One region of the Pseudomonas arabinosi genome, then DNA from elsewhere that is predicted to be linked to it. Evidence: predicted binding sites of a transcription regulator. Region 1 holds the regulator's gene; each other region holds the start of a gene.

Region 1 (5,225 bases):
ACCACGCCTCGCAAAACCGCGTCGTATTGATCGATCGCGCCAAAGTCATCGACAAGGACAACAACGTCACCCAAGGCGAGAAAATCGTCTACGACACGGTCAAAAAGCTTGCGAGCGCCGGTCGCGCGACGGGCAACAAGGTCACCGAGTCGCGTCCGCGCATCGACATGGTGATCCAGCCCAAGCCGAAAACCGACGAGAAAAAGGCCCAGTAATGGCAACTCTGAAAGCTCAGCATCTGGCCAAGAGCTACAAGAGCCGCCAGGTTGTGCGCGACGTCAGCCTGTCGATCGACAGCGGTCAGATCGTCGGCCTGCTAGGTCCCAACGGCGCCGGCAAGACCACCTGCTTTTACATGATTGTCGGCCTGGTACAGGCCGATCAGGGCCGCGTACTGATTGACGACCTGGATGTCAGCCACCAGCCCATGCACGGGCGTGCGAAGGCCGGTATCGGCTATCTTCCGCAAGAAGCATCGATCTTCCGCAAACTCTCGGTAGCTGACAACATCATGGCGATCCTCGAGACCCGCAAGGAACTCGACAAGGCCGGTCGTCGCCAAGAGCTGGAAAGCCTGCTGCAGGAATTCCACATCAGCCACATCCGCGACAACCTCGGCATGAGCCTGTCCGGTGGTGAACGCCGTCGTGTGGAAATCGCCCGGGCACTGGCTACCAACCCGAAATTCATCCTGCTCGACGAACCGTTCGCCGGCGTGGACCCGATTTCGGTGGGCGACATCAAACAGATCATCTATCACCTCAAGGCCAAGGGCATTGGCGTGCTGATCACTGACCACAACGTCCGTGAAACCCTGGATATCTGCGAAACCGCCTACATCGTCAACGATGGCCAGCTGATCGCCGAAGGTGACTCTGCCACCATCCTGGCCAACGACCTGGTCAAGGAAGTGTATCTGGGCCATGAGTTCCGCCTGTAAGCACTGAGGTGTCTGGCTGGTTGCCCGGGCGCTTGTCTCGATAAAAAATCAACATTTTTTTATTGTTACAGCGCTCTAGGCAAACGCTGCAGTTTCGGGCATATAATTTGCTTATGTTTGGCGCTTCGGCGCCCTGTAGTGGATGGCGCATGTGCGCCGGCGAATAAGGTGTTAAGCCCCTGCCATGAAACCATCGCTAGTCTTGAGAATGGGCCAGCAGCTGACGATGACACCGCAGCTGCAACAGGCCATCCGCCTGCTCCAATTGTCGACCCTGGACCTGCAACAGGAAATCCAGGAGGCCCTGGAGTCCAATCCGATGCTCGAACGCCAGGAAGAAGGCGACGACTTCGATAACGCCGACCCCTTGGCCGACAAAGCCGAACAGCAACCCAACGCTGACATTCAGGAACCCTCCTACCAGGAAACCGCCCCGACGGTTGATAACCTCGAGGAAGGCGACTGGAACGAGCGCATCCCCAACGAACTGCCCGTCGATACCGCGTGGGAAGACGTCTACCAGACCAGCGCCAGCAGCCTGCCGAGCAACGATGACGACGAGTGGGACTTCACCACCCGGACATCGGCCGGCGAAAGCCTGCAAAGCCACCTGCTGTGGCAACTGAACCTGGCCCCGATGTCCGACACTGATCGCCTGATCGCCGTGACCCTGATCGACTGCATCAACAATCAGGGCTACCTGGACGAAACCCTTGAGGAGATTCTCGAAGCCTTCGACCCGGAACTGGACATCGAACTGGACGAAATCGAAGCCGTCCTGCACCGCATCCAGCAATTCGAACCCGCTGGCATCGGCGCCCGCAACCTGGGCGAATGCCTGCTGCTGCAATTGCGCCAGTTGCCCGCCAAGACGCCTTGGCTGGTCGAGGCCAAACGCCTGGTCACCGATTACATCGACCTGCTTGGCAGCCGCGACTACAGCCAGCTGATGCGTCGCATGAAGCTCAAGGAAGATGAACTGCGCCAGGTGATTGAACTGGTGCAGAGCCTCAACCCGCGCCCAGGCTCGCAAATCGAGTCCGGCGAAGCCGAATACGTCGTTCCCGACGTGATCGTACGCAAGGACAACGAACGCTGGCTGGTGGAGCTGAACCAGGAATCCGTGCCGCGACTGCGGGTCAACGCTCAATACGCCGGTTTCGTGCGCCGCGCCGACACCAGCGCCGACAACACCTTCATGCGCAATCAGTTGCAAGAGGCCCGCTGGTTCATCAAGAGCCTGCAAAGCCGCAACGAAACCCTGATGAAAGTAGCCACCCAGATCGTCGAACATCAGCGCGGCTTTCTTGAATACGGCGACGAAGCCATGAAACCGCTGGTCCTGCATGACATCGCCGAAGCGGTGGGCATGCACGAATCGACGATTTCACGGGTAACCACGCAGAAATTCATGCATACCCCACGGGGCATATATGAACTGAAATACTTTTTCTCCAGCCACGTCAGCACCTCCGAGGGCGGTGAATGCTCGTCCACGGCGATCCGCGCGATCATCAAAAAACTGGTTGCCGCGGAAAATCAGAAAAAGCCGTTGAGTGACAGCAAGATCGCTGGTTTACTGGAGGCACAAGGCATTCAGGTGGCTCGCCGCACCGTCGCCAAGTACCGCGAATCCCTCGGGATCGCGCCTTCGAGCGAACGCAAGCGGTTGATGTAGAGCCACGCCACAGCGTTCCAGTGGCAGGCATTTCTGCCTGCCGCTTTATGCACTGGCAACGAAGGAGAAGCTGTATGCAAGTCAACATCAGTGGACACCAACTGGAAGTGACCGAACCTCTTCGCACCTACATCGGCGAAAAACTCGAACGATTAGAGAGGCATTTCGACAAGATCACCAATGTGCAAGTCACGATGACGGTCGAAAAGCTCAAGCAGAAAATCGAAGCCACGCTGCATATTCCCGGCAATGAAGTGGTCGCAAACGCGGAGCATACCGATATGTACGCGGCGATCGACGCACTGACCGACAAGCTGGATAAACAACTCAAAAAGCATAAGGAAAAGACCCAAAGCCTCCTCCAGGGCGCGACCGGTCGTTAACACTCCCAACCCATGATCCGACTTGAAAGCATCCTGACCCCCGGCCGTTCCCTCGTGAACGTGCCGGGCGGCAGTAAAAAGAAAGCCCTCGAGCAAATTGCCAACCTTATCCACAAAGAAGTGCCGGATCTGGAGATGCAAGATGTCTTCGAGGCTTTGATTGCCCGTGAAAAACTCGGTTCAACCGGTTTTGGCAACGGCATCGCCATTCCCCACTGCCGCCTGAAGGGCTGCGCCTCGCCCATCAGCGCCCTGATGCACCTTGATGCACCCATTGATTTCGACGCCATCGACGGCGCCCCGGTTGACCTGCTGTTCGTTCTGCTGGTCCCGGAAGCTGCTACCGATGCGCACCTGGAGTTACTGCGCCAGATCGCCAGCATGCTCGACCGCAAGGAAGTGCGCGAAAAACTGCGCAGCGCCCCGAGCAATGAAGCCTTGTATCAGGTTGTCCTGGACGAGCAAAACGGTCATTAATCATGCGCTTGATCATCGTCAGTGGCCGCTCCGGCTCAGGTAAAAGTACCGCACTCGATGTTCTCGAGGACAACGGCTACTACTGCATCGACAACCTGCCCGCCGGTCTGTTGCCGGAACTGGCCGAACGCGCGTTGATTCACACCGAGCTGGCACAACCGCTGGTTGCCGTATCCATCGATGCGCGCAACTTGCCGAGTCACTTGTCGCGGTTTCCCGAACTGCTGGAAGAAGTGCGCAGCCGGCATATCCAGTGTGATGTGCTGTATCTGGACGCCGACGAAGAAACCTTGCTCAAACGTTTCTCGGAAACCCGCCGTCGTCACCCGCTGAGCAATGCCAGTCGCTCGCTGGCCGAGGCCATCAACGATGAGACCGCCCTGCTCGGGCCGATTGCCGACCTCGCCGATCTCAAAGTAAACACCACCAACCTGAACCTGTATCAGCTGCGAGATACCATCAAGCTGCGCCTGCTGAACCAGCCGGAACCCGGTACGGCGTTCCTGGTGGAGTCTTTCGGCTTCAAGCGTGGCATGCCGGTGGACGCTGATCTGGTGTTCGACGTGCGCTGCCTGCCGAACCCTTACTGGAAGCCAGAGTTGCGCGATCAGTCCGGGCTCGACCAACCGGTTGCCGAGTACCTGGCGGCACAGCCGGACGTCGAAGAGATGTTCCAGGACATCTCCACCTACTTGTTCAAGTGGCTACCACGCTTTGCCGCCAGCAACCGCGCTTATGTCACCATTGCCATTGGTTGCACCGGCGGCCATCACCGCTCCGTCTACCTGACCGAACGTCTGGGCCAGGCCCTGCAAAAAACCCTGAAGAACGTCCAGGTTCGCCACCGCGACCTCAGCTAAAGGATTCACACCGCGATGCCTGCTCTGGAAATTGAAATCATCAACAAGCTGGGCCTGCATGCCCGCGCTTCTGCAAAATTCGTTGGCGTGGCCGGTGAGTTCAAGGATTGCACGATCAGAGTAGGACGCACGCCGGAATCCACGGTCGACGGAAAAAGCATCATGGCAATGATGATGCTCGCCGCGGGCAAGGGCACCAAAATCCACCTGAGCACCGAAGGTGAGCAGGCTGATGAGGCGCTGCAGGCATTGGTGAATTTGATCAATGACTACTTCGGCGAAGGCGAATAACGCTCGCCTAGGCGAGCGCTGTATCCATCACCATCATCAAGCAAAACCCGATCAGCAACCCCAGACTTGCAAGCTTGTCGTGACCATTGCGGCGCGACTCGGGAATGACTTCATGGGTGACCACCAGCAACATGGCCCCGGCTGCCAGGGCCAATCCCAAGGGCAACAACAATTCGGCCAGGCTCACCAGCCAGGCACACAACAACGCGAAGACCGGCTCGACCAGACCTGACGCAGCACCAATCAGGAACGCCTTGACCCGCGACATCCCGGCCCCGGCCAGTACCAGCGCAATCACAAGACCTTCCGGCACATCCTGCAAGGCGATGCCCATGGCCAGGCTATCGGCGTCGGGCATGCCACCCCCCGCCGACACACCGACCGCCATGCCTTCGGGGATATTGTGGGCAATGATCGCAAACACAAATAACCAGATTCGCGGCGGGATGACCGGTCGCTCCAGCGTGCCTGCGAGCATTTCCGGCGACGCACCCGACACCTTGCGATCAACCAGGAACAATCCAAATGCACCCAGCATGATGCCGAAACTGATCAGCCCGCTGGCCGCCCAAGGCGTCAGCCCCAGGCTTTCAGCG
Region 2 (5,225 bases), 3.0 Mb from region 1:
GTGGTGCCGACACAGGGATGAAAATCATCTGGGTGCTGCTTATCCTGCTGCTGCCGGTGCTGGGCCTGATCATCTGGGCCATCGCCGGACCACGAGGCAACGTCCGGATCTGATACGCACTCAAGACCGACACATTTCCCCTTGTGGGAGCGACGGTGCGGCGATCCGACTTGCTCGCTCCCACAAGGGGATTGGGGCGAGTCATCAAGTGACGTTCGATCTGTCATGTTCCGCAACGTAGAATTCTCGCCTTTCCCGGGGCAATCGAGCTGATCGATTGGCCATCATGGGCGGGTAACCGTCCGTTGCCAACCGCATCCATCGGAGCACTTCCCATGAGCAACACCCCGACCAGCGAGTACCTGGAAACCCTCTACGAAGGCTACGGCCAGCGTTTTCGCATGGAAAAACTGTTGTACGAAGTGCGCACCGAACACCAACACCTGGTGATTTTCGAAAACCCGCGCATGGGCCGCGTCATGGCGCTGGACGGCGTGATCCAGACCACCGAAGCCGACGAATTCATCTACCACGAGATGTTGACCCACGTGCCGATCCTGGCGCATGGCGCTGCCAGGCGCGTGCTGATCATCGGTGGCGGCGACGGCGGCATGCTGCGCGAAGTGGCCAAACACCGCAGCATCGAGCACATCACCATGGTCGAGATCGACGGCACCGTGGTCGACATGTGCAAGGAATTCCTGCCGAACCACTCCAAGGGTGCGTTCGCTGATCCACGCCTGAACCTGGTGATCGACGACGGCATGCGTTTCGTCGCCACCACCACCGAAAAATTCGACGTGATCATTTCCGATTCCACCGACCCGATCGGCCCGGGCGAAGTGCTGTTCTCGGAAAACTTCTACCAGGCCTGCCGTCGCTGCCTGAACGAAGGCGGCATCCTGGTGACCCAGAACGGCACGCCGTTCATGCAAATCGAAGAAGTCAAAACCACCGCCGGACGTCTGCGCAGCCTGTTCCCGGACTGGCACTTCTACCAGGCGGCCGTGCCGACCTACATCGGCGGCGCCATGACCTTCGCCTGGGGCGCGACCAATACCGCCTATCGCAAGTTGTCCCGCGAAACCCTGCAGCAGCGCTTCGCCGGCAGCGGCATCATCACCCGCTACTACAACCCGGAAATCCACATCGGCGCGTTCGCCTTGCCGCAATACGTCCTGCAGGCTGTGAACAAGCCTAGCAACGACTGATATCGAGCAAGCCAGAAAGGGCCCTCTCAGGTTGTGTGAAAACACACAGGAGACGGCCCTTTTTTCATGCTTCACTTATAGGTGTAGAAGGTCCGGTTGAACGATTGGCCGGGGAAGAATGTCGAGATACATGTAAGCCCATCCATGGGTTTTATCGAGGAGGCACTGATGCAAAAGTGGAAAATCACTTTCGTGGATGATCACGGTGAAACAGTCGATGAGGTCTTTGAGTGCGAGGAGTGCCCGGATAATGAGCACGCCGCCAAACTCATCAAGGCACGCCTCCTTCCTGTCGCTGCCGAGCTGGATCTGAATGATCTGGAAGGGCGAACCGCTGATGCGAGCGTCAAAAGTCTGAAAGCGCAGAACGCCATTCAAATCCTCGGCATCACGCCAATCTGAACATCTCCTGTCACATTCCTAACCAGGCCTTGGCAGCGGCTCTCTCTTGAGGCTACTCTGCAATCGAGATCAGCGAACGGATCGCTAAGGTCTGGTCTTGTCAGCTACATGCTTGCTTCCCACCGGCAACGTTGTTGCCGCATCGCTCGCCCCATTCGGTTGCGAGTGCCGGGAATACGGAAAGTCTATCCATCAGTCTGAGGGGGACGTTTCATGAGCACAGCCTATCAAGAAGACATCAGCACCAGCGTCTTGCGCCGCATGAAAGAAGGCGGTTTCGACTTTTCACGATTCCATCCCATCGAGTTCTACGCCATTTTCCCGGACGAGGAGCGGGCACGCAGGGCGGCAGGGCATTACTGTGGTGAATCCATGAATGCACAAATCAGCGTGCGCGATGACGGCGCGTGGTACCTGGAACTGAGCAAAGTGATGTACGCCACTTATGACGGCATCGGCGATTTTGAGCAGGATTTCGAGGCGGTGGTCGAGCCTTTGGGCGGCATCATCGAAGGATGGGGCGTCAAGCAGGAGGTACGAGGGCGACTCGCATAACTTATGAACAGTGACAACACTCAGCAACGGCTGACCTCAGGGTTGGCCGTTTTCGTTTCGGGGGTGATCAAGTCAAAAGCAAGATCAAAAGATCGCAGCCTTCGGCAGCTCCTACGTTGGGATGGCGTTTATCAATTGGGATGGCGTGCACCCTGTAGGAGCTGTCGAGTGAAACGAGGCTGCGATCTCTTGATCGTGCTTTTGATTCATAACGTTTCAAAAACGCAAAAAAAAACCGCCTAAACAGGCGGCTAAAGGGAAGTTCATCAAGTTTTCCAGCGAATGGGCGGATTATCCGCATCGACTCCCGGGCAGTGAAATCAACTCTGGCTATGCTGGTGATAGGCGACAACATTGCTTCGCAATGAAGCGGGGGCGATCAGGTGGGGGCATTTACCGCACAGGATTGGTGCGGTGCGTGCAGTGCAATTATCCAACTGATTGATATCAAAGCGTTTATGCCGATGGCACGGGCTTTGCGAAGCCCAGATGTCCGGGTGACAAGGAGTACGGCATGATCCGCACCTATTTTGATGAGATGTACGATGCCGGCGGCCAGGTCCGCCCGCATTATCGGGAGTTTGCCCGTTGGCTGTCCGAAACGCCTGACGAGCTTTTGGCACAACGGCGACGCGAGGCCGATCTGCTATTTCATCGCGCCGGGATAACATTCACGCTCTATGGTGATGAGCAAGGGACAGAGCGCCTGATTCCCTTCGACACCATCCCCCGCAGCATCCCCGCCAGTGAATGGCGAGTTGTCGAGCGCGGCTGCATTCAGCGGGTCAAGGCGTTGAACATGTTCCTCGCCGACCTTTATCACGAGCAGCGCATTATCAAGGCCGGCATAATCCCGGCCGAGCAAGTGCTGGCCAACGAGCAATACCAGTTGGCGATGCAAGGGCTGAATCTGCACCGCGATATCTATTCCCACATCTCCGGTGTCGATCTGGTGCGCGATGGCGACGGCACTTACTACGTGCTGGAAGACAACCTTCGTACACCGAGCGGCGTCAGCTACATGCTGGAAGACCGCAAGATGATGATGCGGTTGTTCCCCGAATTGTTCGCGGCCCAGCGCATTGCCCCTATCGACCACTATCCGAACCTGTTGCTCGACACCCTGAAAAGCTCCAGCCCGATTGATAACCCGAGCGTGGTGGTACTGACGCCGGGTCGTTTCAACAGCGCGTTCTTTGAACATGCATTTCTGGCGCGGGAAATGGGCGTTGAACTGGTGGAAGGCGCGGACTTGTTCGTGCGGGATGACAAGGTGTTCATGCGCACCACGGACGGGCCGAAAGCCGTCGACGTGATCTACCGTCGCCTCGACGATGCGTTCCTTGATCCGCTGGCGTTCAACCCGGACTCGATGCTTGGCGTTCCAGGGCTGCTGTCGTCCTATCGCTCCGGCAACGTGGTGCTGGCCAATGCCATCGGTACCGGGGTCGCGGACGACAAGTCGGTGTATCCCTTCGTCACGGACATGATCCGTTTCTACCTGGATGAAGAGCCGATTCTGAAGAATGTGCCGACGTGGCAGTGTCGTAATCCCTCCGAACTGTCCCACGTACTGGCCAATCTTCCAGAGTTGGTGGTCAAGGAAACCCAGGGCTCCGGCGGTTATGGAATGCTGGTTGGGCCGGCGGCAACGGCGGCGGAAATCGAGTCTTTCCGCGCGCGGATCAAAGCCAAACCCCATGCGTACATCGCACAACCGACGTTGTCCCTGTCGACCTGTCCGACCTTTGTCGAAAACGGCATTGCTCCACGCCACATCGACCTGCGTCCGTTTGTATTGTCTGGCCGCGAAACCCGGGTTGTGCCCGGCGGTTTGACCCGTGTTGCCCTGCGCGAAGGCTCCCTGGTGGTGAATTCATCCCAGGGCGGTGGAACCAAGGACACCTGGGTGGTCGAGGATTGAAGGAAGCCTGCCATGTTAAGTAGAACTGCCTCGGATTTGTATTGGATGTCGCGTTACCTGGAGCGGGCGGAAAACCTCGCACGGATGCTCGACATCAGTTATTCGCTGTCGCTGATGCCGCAGGATGGCCGTGGTGACGGCCTGCATGAACTCGCCATGCCGTTGCTGATCACCGGCACCCTGGACGATTACCTGGAGCGCCACGGCGAATTGCACGCTGAACGGCTGCTGCATTTCTTCGCCCTGGACGCGGCCAACCCGGCGAGCATCTACAGCTGCCTCGGCGCCGCGCGGGCCAGCGCCCATGCGGTACGTGGGCGAATCACCGCCGACATGTGGGAAAACATCAATGCCACCTGGCTGGAGATCCGCGGGATTGCCGATCAGGGCTTGAGTCGCTACGGCATGAGCCGTTTCTGCGAGTGGATCAAGGAACGTTCCCACCTGTTCCGCGGCGCGTCCTACGGCACGATCATGCGTAACGATGCGTTCCGCTTCATTCGTCTGGGGACGTTTATCGAAAGGGCCGACAACACGCTGCGCCTGCTCGACGCCCGCTACGAAATGGCTGGCGATCAGGCCGAGGCGGTCAGCGATGGCACCGCGCACGCGTATTACCAGTGGAGTGCTTTGCTGCGGGCGTTGTCCTCGTTCGAGGCCTACACCGAGATCTACCGCGATGCACCCGGCGCCCGGCATGTGGCCGAGTTGCTGTTGCTGCGCGCTGACGTGCCGCGTTCATTGCGCGCCTGCACCGAAGAAATCGACCAGATCCTTGCCCAGCTGCCGGGGGCCAACGGCCGTCCCGCGCAACGCCTGGCAGCGGAAATGGACGCACGCCTGCGCTACACCGGCATCACCGAAATTCTCGACGAAGGCCTGCACGCCTGGCTGACCGAATTCATCCCGCTGGTGCGCCAGTTGGGTAACGCCATACACAGTTCTTACCTGGAGGCTGCATGAGACTTTCCATTAGCCACGAGACCACCTATCACTACGAAGATCAGGTGCGGGCGAGCATCCAGTACCTGCGACTGACACCCCACGACAGCGAGCGCCAGCATGTGCTCAGCTGGCAGCTCGATTTGCCGCGTCCGGTGCGCGCGCAACTCGATCCGTTCGGCAACATCCTG
Region 3 (5,225 bases), 2.7 Mb from region 1:
AGGAAGAAACGGTCGAACCAGCCTGGCTGACTCGCATCGGCAAATGCACCGGTGCCCGAATAGGTGATGCGCGCATCGGCGACACGGGTCGACGACACAGTGTTATCGGTGGCGATGTCATCGGCGCGAACGAGCCCGGCAATCCGCACCAGCTCATCACCGGTGTTGAGGGTCAGCCACTTCTCGCCACGCACGGCGATGATGCCGTTGGGCAACACATCAGCGACGGTCACGGTGATCGAACCAGTCAGGCTGTTGCTCTGGCCGGACTTGCTGTCGCCCTTGGTTGCGCGGTCACCTTCGTAACCAACGTCCAGACTCAGGCTACCGCTGCCCACCGGATCACTGGTGCTCAGGCCGCCGCCGAAAAACGAGCTCAGGCCGATGTCGGTCTTGCTGTTCTTGGCCATTTGCGAATTGGCGTTCTTGCTGGCCTGGGTGCGTTCGTTCAGGGTGATGGTGATGATGTCACCGACCCGGAACGCCTTGCGGTCGCTGTACAGGTTCTGTTCGAAACCGGCCTGGTAGATCGAGCCGTTGTTGGCGGCAGCCGGCAATGGTGTGCGCGGCAACACCGGGGCGTAGTAAGGGTCATTGGGCTTGGGCGGCGGGGCAACGCAGCCCGCGAGCACGACGGCCCCACTCAGTGCCAGAACAGATACGAAGCGATTCATGACCCTACCTCACGGTGTTGCAGGCGACCTCATGGTCGCCTCATAGACTTGATTACAGATTCTGCGTTACGAACGAGAGCATCTGGTCGGCGGTGGAAATCACCTTGGAGTTCATCTCGTAAGCGCGCTGAGTGGTGATCATGTTGACCATCTCTTCAACGGTGCTGACGTTCGAGGTTTCCAGGGTGTTCTGCAGCGTGGTGCCGAAACCGGCCAGGCCCGGGGTGCCGACTTGCGGCGCGCCGCTGGCCGCGGTTTCCAGGAACAGGTTGTTGCCCACAGCCTGCAGACCGGCCGGGTTGATGAAGTCGGCGGTTTGCAGGTTGCCGATCACCTGGGAGGCCGGGTTGCCGGCAACGGTGACGGAAACGGTGCCGTCGCGACCGACCGTGAAGGTCTGGGCATCGTTCGGGATGACAATGGCCGGTTCCAGGGCGAAGCCACTGGAGTTCACGATCTGACCGTTGGAGTCCAGGTGGAACGTACCGTCACGGGTGTAGGAAGTCGTGCCGTCCGGCTGCAGAATCTGGAAGAAACCACGACCGTCGATGGCCATGTCCAACGGCTGCTCGGTGGTTTGCAGACTGCCGGCGGTGAAGTTTTTCTGGGTGCCGACAATGCGCACACCGGTACCCAATTGCAGACCCGACGGCAGTTCACTGTCCTGGGTCGACTGGGCGCCTGGCTGGCGTTTGATCTGGTAGAGCAAGTCCTGGAACTCGGCGCGGTCACGTTTGAAACCCGTGGTCGACACGTTGGCCAGGTTGTTGGAAATGGTCGTCAGGTTGGTGTCCTGGGCGGACAGACCTGTTTTGGCAACCCATAGAGCCGGAAGCATTCGATTCTCCTCGTGCGCCTGTTTTACGGCGCGACGTTCTGATAATTAGCTGATCTGCAAGACCCGAGCCATGGCCTGGTCGTCTTCTTTGGCGGTGTTCATCATCTTGATGTGCAGTTCGAACTGCTTGGCCAAGGCCAGCACCGAGGTCATCTCTTCCACGGCGTTGACGTTGCTCGACTCAAGGAAACCGGACACCAGTTTGACGTCGGCATCGGCTTGCGCCGGCTTGCCGTCCTTGGTGTGGATCGAACCGTCCAGGCCTTTGGTCATGTTCTTGAAGTCAGGATTAACCAGCTTGATGCGGTCGACTTCCGCCATCACGCGAGGACCTTCGCCCATCGCACGAATGCTGATGGTGCCGTCCTCGCCCACTTCGATTTGCTGCTCGGGCGGCACGGCAATCGGCCCGCCATTGCCCATCACCGGCATACCGTTGCCGGCCCGCAGTACGCCCAGGGCGTCGACGTTCAGGCTGCCGGTGCGCACGTAGCTTTCGCCGCCGTCAGGGTTCTGCACGGCGATCCAGCCATTGCCTTGCACCGCGACATCGAGGTCGCGACCGGTTTCCACCAATGCGCCAGGGGAGAAATCGGTGGCCGGACGTTCGGACAGGGCAAACGCACGCGCCGGAAAGCTGTCACCGAACACCGGCATCGAACGCGCCTGCTCCAGGTCTTTCTGGAAACCGTTGGTGGAGATGTTCGCCAGGTTGTTCGCATGAGCCTTCTGCGCCAGTGCATTCTGGCTGGCGCCGGTCATTGCCACATAAAGGTACTTGTCCACACTCTTTCCTCTGCATGCCGGACGTTTGCCGCCCACTGCTGTACTGCTGAGCCATAAGCAATTTGCAGACCAACTTTTTTCTGGCGGCGCAGGGCCCGGCAAACAAAGGACTTGAGGGATTCAGGAGGGATTGGAGGATTGTGTCGAAGACGAAAAACCGGCGGTGTTATGCCGCTTCGCGGCAACAGATCAAAAGATCGCAGACTTCGCCAGCTCCTACAGGTATCGGGATCTAAATGTAGGAGCTGCCGAAGGCTGCGATCTTTTGATCTTCAGGTGTTGTCTTTACCAACTTCATACTCACGCAACTTATTGGCAATGGTCGTATGCGAAACCCCCAACCGCTTGCCCAGTTGCCGACTGCTCGGGTGCTCGGAATACAAACGCTCCAGCACCGCTTTCTCGAAGCGCCCGACAATCTCGTCCAACCCGCCCTCGAGCGAGAAATCGCCAAGTGGCTGACGCACGCCGTAGTCCGGCAGGCGAATATGTTCGGCCTTCACCGTCCCGCCCTCGCACAAGGAAACCGCCTGGAACAACACGTTCTCCAATTGCCGAACATTGCCCGGCCAGTGGTAGTGACTGAGCCGCTCCATCGCCGCCGGCGCCAGTTTCGGCAGCGGGCAACCGATCTGCCGACTGGCCTGATCGAGGAAGTGTTCCACCAGCGGCGTCAGACCATCGAGGCATTCGCGCAGTGGCGGGATGTGCAGCGAAAGCACGTTCAAGCGGTGATACAAGTCCTGGCGAAACTCCCCGCGCGCGCATAACTCGGACAGGTCGACCTGCGTCGCGCAGATCACCCGCACATCCAGATAAACCTCTTCATCGCTGCCCACACGACGGAAGCAACCGTCCTGCAGGAAACGCAGCAATTTCACCTGTAAACGCGGGCTCATTTCCCCGACGCCATCGAGAAACAGCGTACCGCCCGCCGTCAGTTCCAGCAGCCCGAGTTTGCCTTCGGCCCGCGCCCCTTCGAAAGCGCCGGGGCCGTAGCCGAACAGCTCAGTCTCAGCCATGGATTCCGGCAGGCCGGCGCAGTTGAGCGCCATCAACGGTGACTGGCCCCGCGGACTCGCCAGGTGGCAGGCTCGCGCCAACAACTCTTTTCCCGTACCGGTTTCACCTTCTATTAATAGCGGCGCATCCAGCGGCGCCATGCGTCGGGCTTCGCGCACCACCGCAGCCATCACCTTCGAGCTTTGGAAAATGCTGTCGAAACCGCGCAGTTCCTGCTTGCGCACGTTATAGATGCGCTCCCCTACCCGGTCGGCGCGGTGTAGCGTGAGCACCGCGCCGGCCATGGCTTCGCTGTCGTCATGCTCCGATTGCAGTGGCGCGATGTCGGCGAGAAACACGTCGCCCTTTACCTTCACCCGCAGGCCGTTGATCCGCGACTTGTTGGCGCGCACCAGTTCCGGCAAGTCGAAATCCTCGGCGTAACGCGACAGCGGAATCCCTGGCACCTCATCCACCCGCACGCCGAGCAACTGCGCCGCCGCGCGGTTGGCCGCGACGATCGAACCGCCCATGTCGATCGACAGCACCGGAAACTCCAAGGCGCCGAGCAACGCATTGAGTTCCATGTGCCGACGCTCGCTGGGCATCAGCCCTACACGCTTGACGCCGAAGACCCCGGCAATCGATTCGAATTTCGGACGCAACGCCTGGAACTGAATGTTGATCAGGTTAGGGCAATGCAGGTAGATCGCGTTGCCATGCTCACCGCCGACCTCGCCGCGAGCGACGTTGATCCCGTACTCCACCAGCAGGTTGAGAATGTCGCGCAGGATACCGATGCGGTTCTGGCAGTGGACTTTGATACGCATATAAAGGCCCGAAACAGGAGTGATCGAGGGCCTGAGCACGGATTTTTCTGCACAGGCGCCAACTTAGTCGTCAAGATTATGTGACACCTGCACACCATTTTAAACCCGGAAATCTCAATCCCTGCGCCACAGCGACTGATCCGTAACGAAAACTTTACGAAAATCGATGAATTTTCCTACGCACGACGGGACTCGCGTGCTGCAACACTGCATTTCTTGAGGTATTTCTAGGTCCATAGCAGGACATAACAAGAACGAAATCCCCTAGCAGGAGAGCAGCATGAAGCAGACGCAATACGTGGCTCGCGAGCCCGATGCGCAAGGTTTTATCGACTACCCCGCCGAAGAACACGCGGTGTGGAACACGCTGATTACTCGCCAACTGAAAGTGATCGAGGGTCGTGCGTGCCAGGAATACCTGGACGGTATCGAAAAACTCGGTCTGCCCCACGACCGCATTCCGCAACTCGGTGAAATCAACAAAGTCCTCGGTGAAACCACCGGGTGGCAGGTTGCCCGAGTACCCGCACTGATCCCCTTCCAGACCTTTTTCGAATTGCTCGCCAACAAGCAGTTCCCGGTAGCGACGTTTATTCGTACCCGCGAAGAGCTGGATTACCTGCAAGAGCCGGACATTTTCCACGAGATCTTTGGCCACTGCCCGCTGCTGACCAACCCTTGGTTCGCCGAATTCACCCACACCTACGGCAAACTCGGCCTACAGGCTACCAAGGAAGAACGCGTGTACCTGGCGCGTTTGTACTGGATGACCATCGAGTTCGGTCTGGTCGACACTTCAGAAGGCATGCGCATCTACGGCGGCGGCATTCTTTCTTCTCCAAAAGAATCCGTTTACTGCCTGTCGAACGAACCTGAGCATCAGGCCTTCGATCCGCTGGAATGCATGCGCACGCCGTACCGCATCGACATCCTGCAACCGCTGTACTTTGTCCTGCCGAACCTCAAGCGCCTGTTCGATCTCGCCCACGAAGACATCATGGGCATGGTCAAGCAAGGCATGCAGCTGGGCTTGCACACACCAAAATTTCCGCCAAAGGCTGCGTGATCCGCAGCTTTTAGAATCAAGTGAGCCTG

What was found. Region 1 encodes sigma-54, which starts transcription at its own class of promoters, with help from an activator protein. Its sites were predicted from a motif close to ANTGGCATNNANNTTGCTNT; they were not measured.
Region 2: a site for sigma-54 is predicted at 2,632-2,651, ahead of ACMXYJ_RS10845 (circularly permuted type 2 ATP-grasp protein). Genes of this name have one in related genera too.
Region 3: a site for sigma-54 is predicted at 2,353-2,372, ahead of ACMXYJ_RS09680 (flagellar basal body rod protein FlgF). Genes of this name have one in related genera too.

What each region holds. Positions count from the first base shown of each region.
Region 1 covers NZ_CP180480.1:6,264,433-6,269,657, forward strand. The annotation lists gene lptA (lipopolysaccharide transport periplasmic protein LptA) at 1-215, shown strand, start outside; gene lptB (LPS export ABC transporter ATP-binding protein) at 215-940, shown strand; gene ACMXYJ_RS29155 (RNA polymerase factor sigma-54) at 1,125-2,618, shown strand; gene hpf (ribosome hibernation-promoting factor, HPF/YfiA family) at 2,693-3,001, shown strand; gene ptsN (PTS IIA-like nitrogen regulatory protein PtsN) at 3,014-3,478, shown strand; gene rapZ (RNase adapter RapZ) at 3,481-4,338, shown strand; gene ACMXYJ_RS29175 (HPr family phosphocarrier protein) at 4,354-4,629, shown strand; gene ACMXYJ_RS29180 (ZIP family metal transporter) at 4,637-5,225, opposite strand, start outside.
Region 2 covers NZ_CP180480.1:2,319,681-2,324,905, forward strand. The annotation lists gene ACMXYJ_RS10825 (PLDc N-terminal domain-containing protein) at 1-113, shown strand, start outside; gene speE (polyamine aminopropyltransferase) at 336-1,211, shown strand; gene ACMXYJ_RS10835 (hypothetical protein) at 1,380-1,613, shown strand; gene ACMXYJ_RS10840 (ribonuclease E inhibitor RraB) at 1,827-2,168, shown strand; gene ACMXYJ_RS10845 (circularly permuted type 2 ATP-grasp protein) at 2,683-4,092, shown strand; gene ACMXYJ_RS10850 (alpha-E domain-containing protein) at 4,105-5,055, shown strand; gene ACMXYJ_RS10855 (transglutaminase family protein) at 5,052-5,225, shown strand, end outside.
Region 3 covers NZ_CP180480.1:2,075,037-2,080,261, reverse strand. The annotation lists gene flgH (flagellar basal body L-ring protein FlgH) at 1-674, opposite strand, end outside; gene flgG (flagellar basal-body rod protein FlgG) at 727-1,512, opposite strand; gene ACMXYJ_RS09680 (flagellar basal body rod protein FlgF) at 1,558-2,298, opposite strand; gene ACMXYJ_RS09675 (sigma-54-dependent transcriptional regulator) at 2,571-4,130, opposite strand; gene phhA (phenylalanine 4-monooxygenase) at 4,411-5,196, shown strand.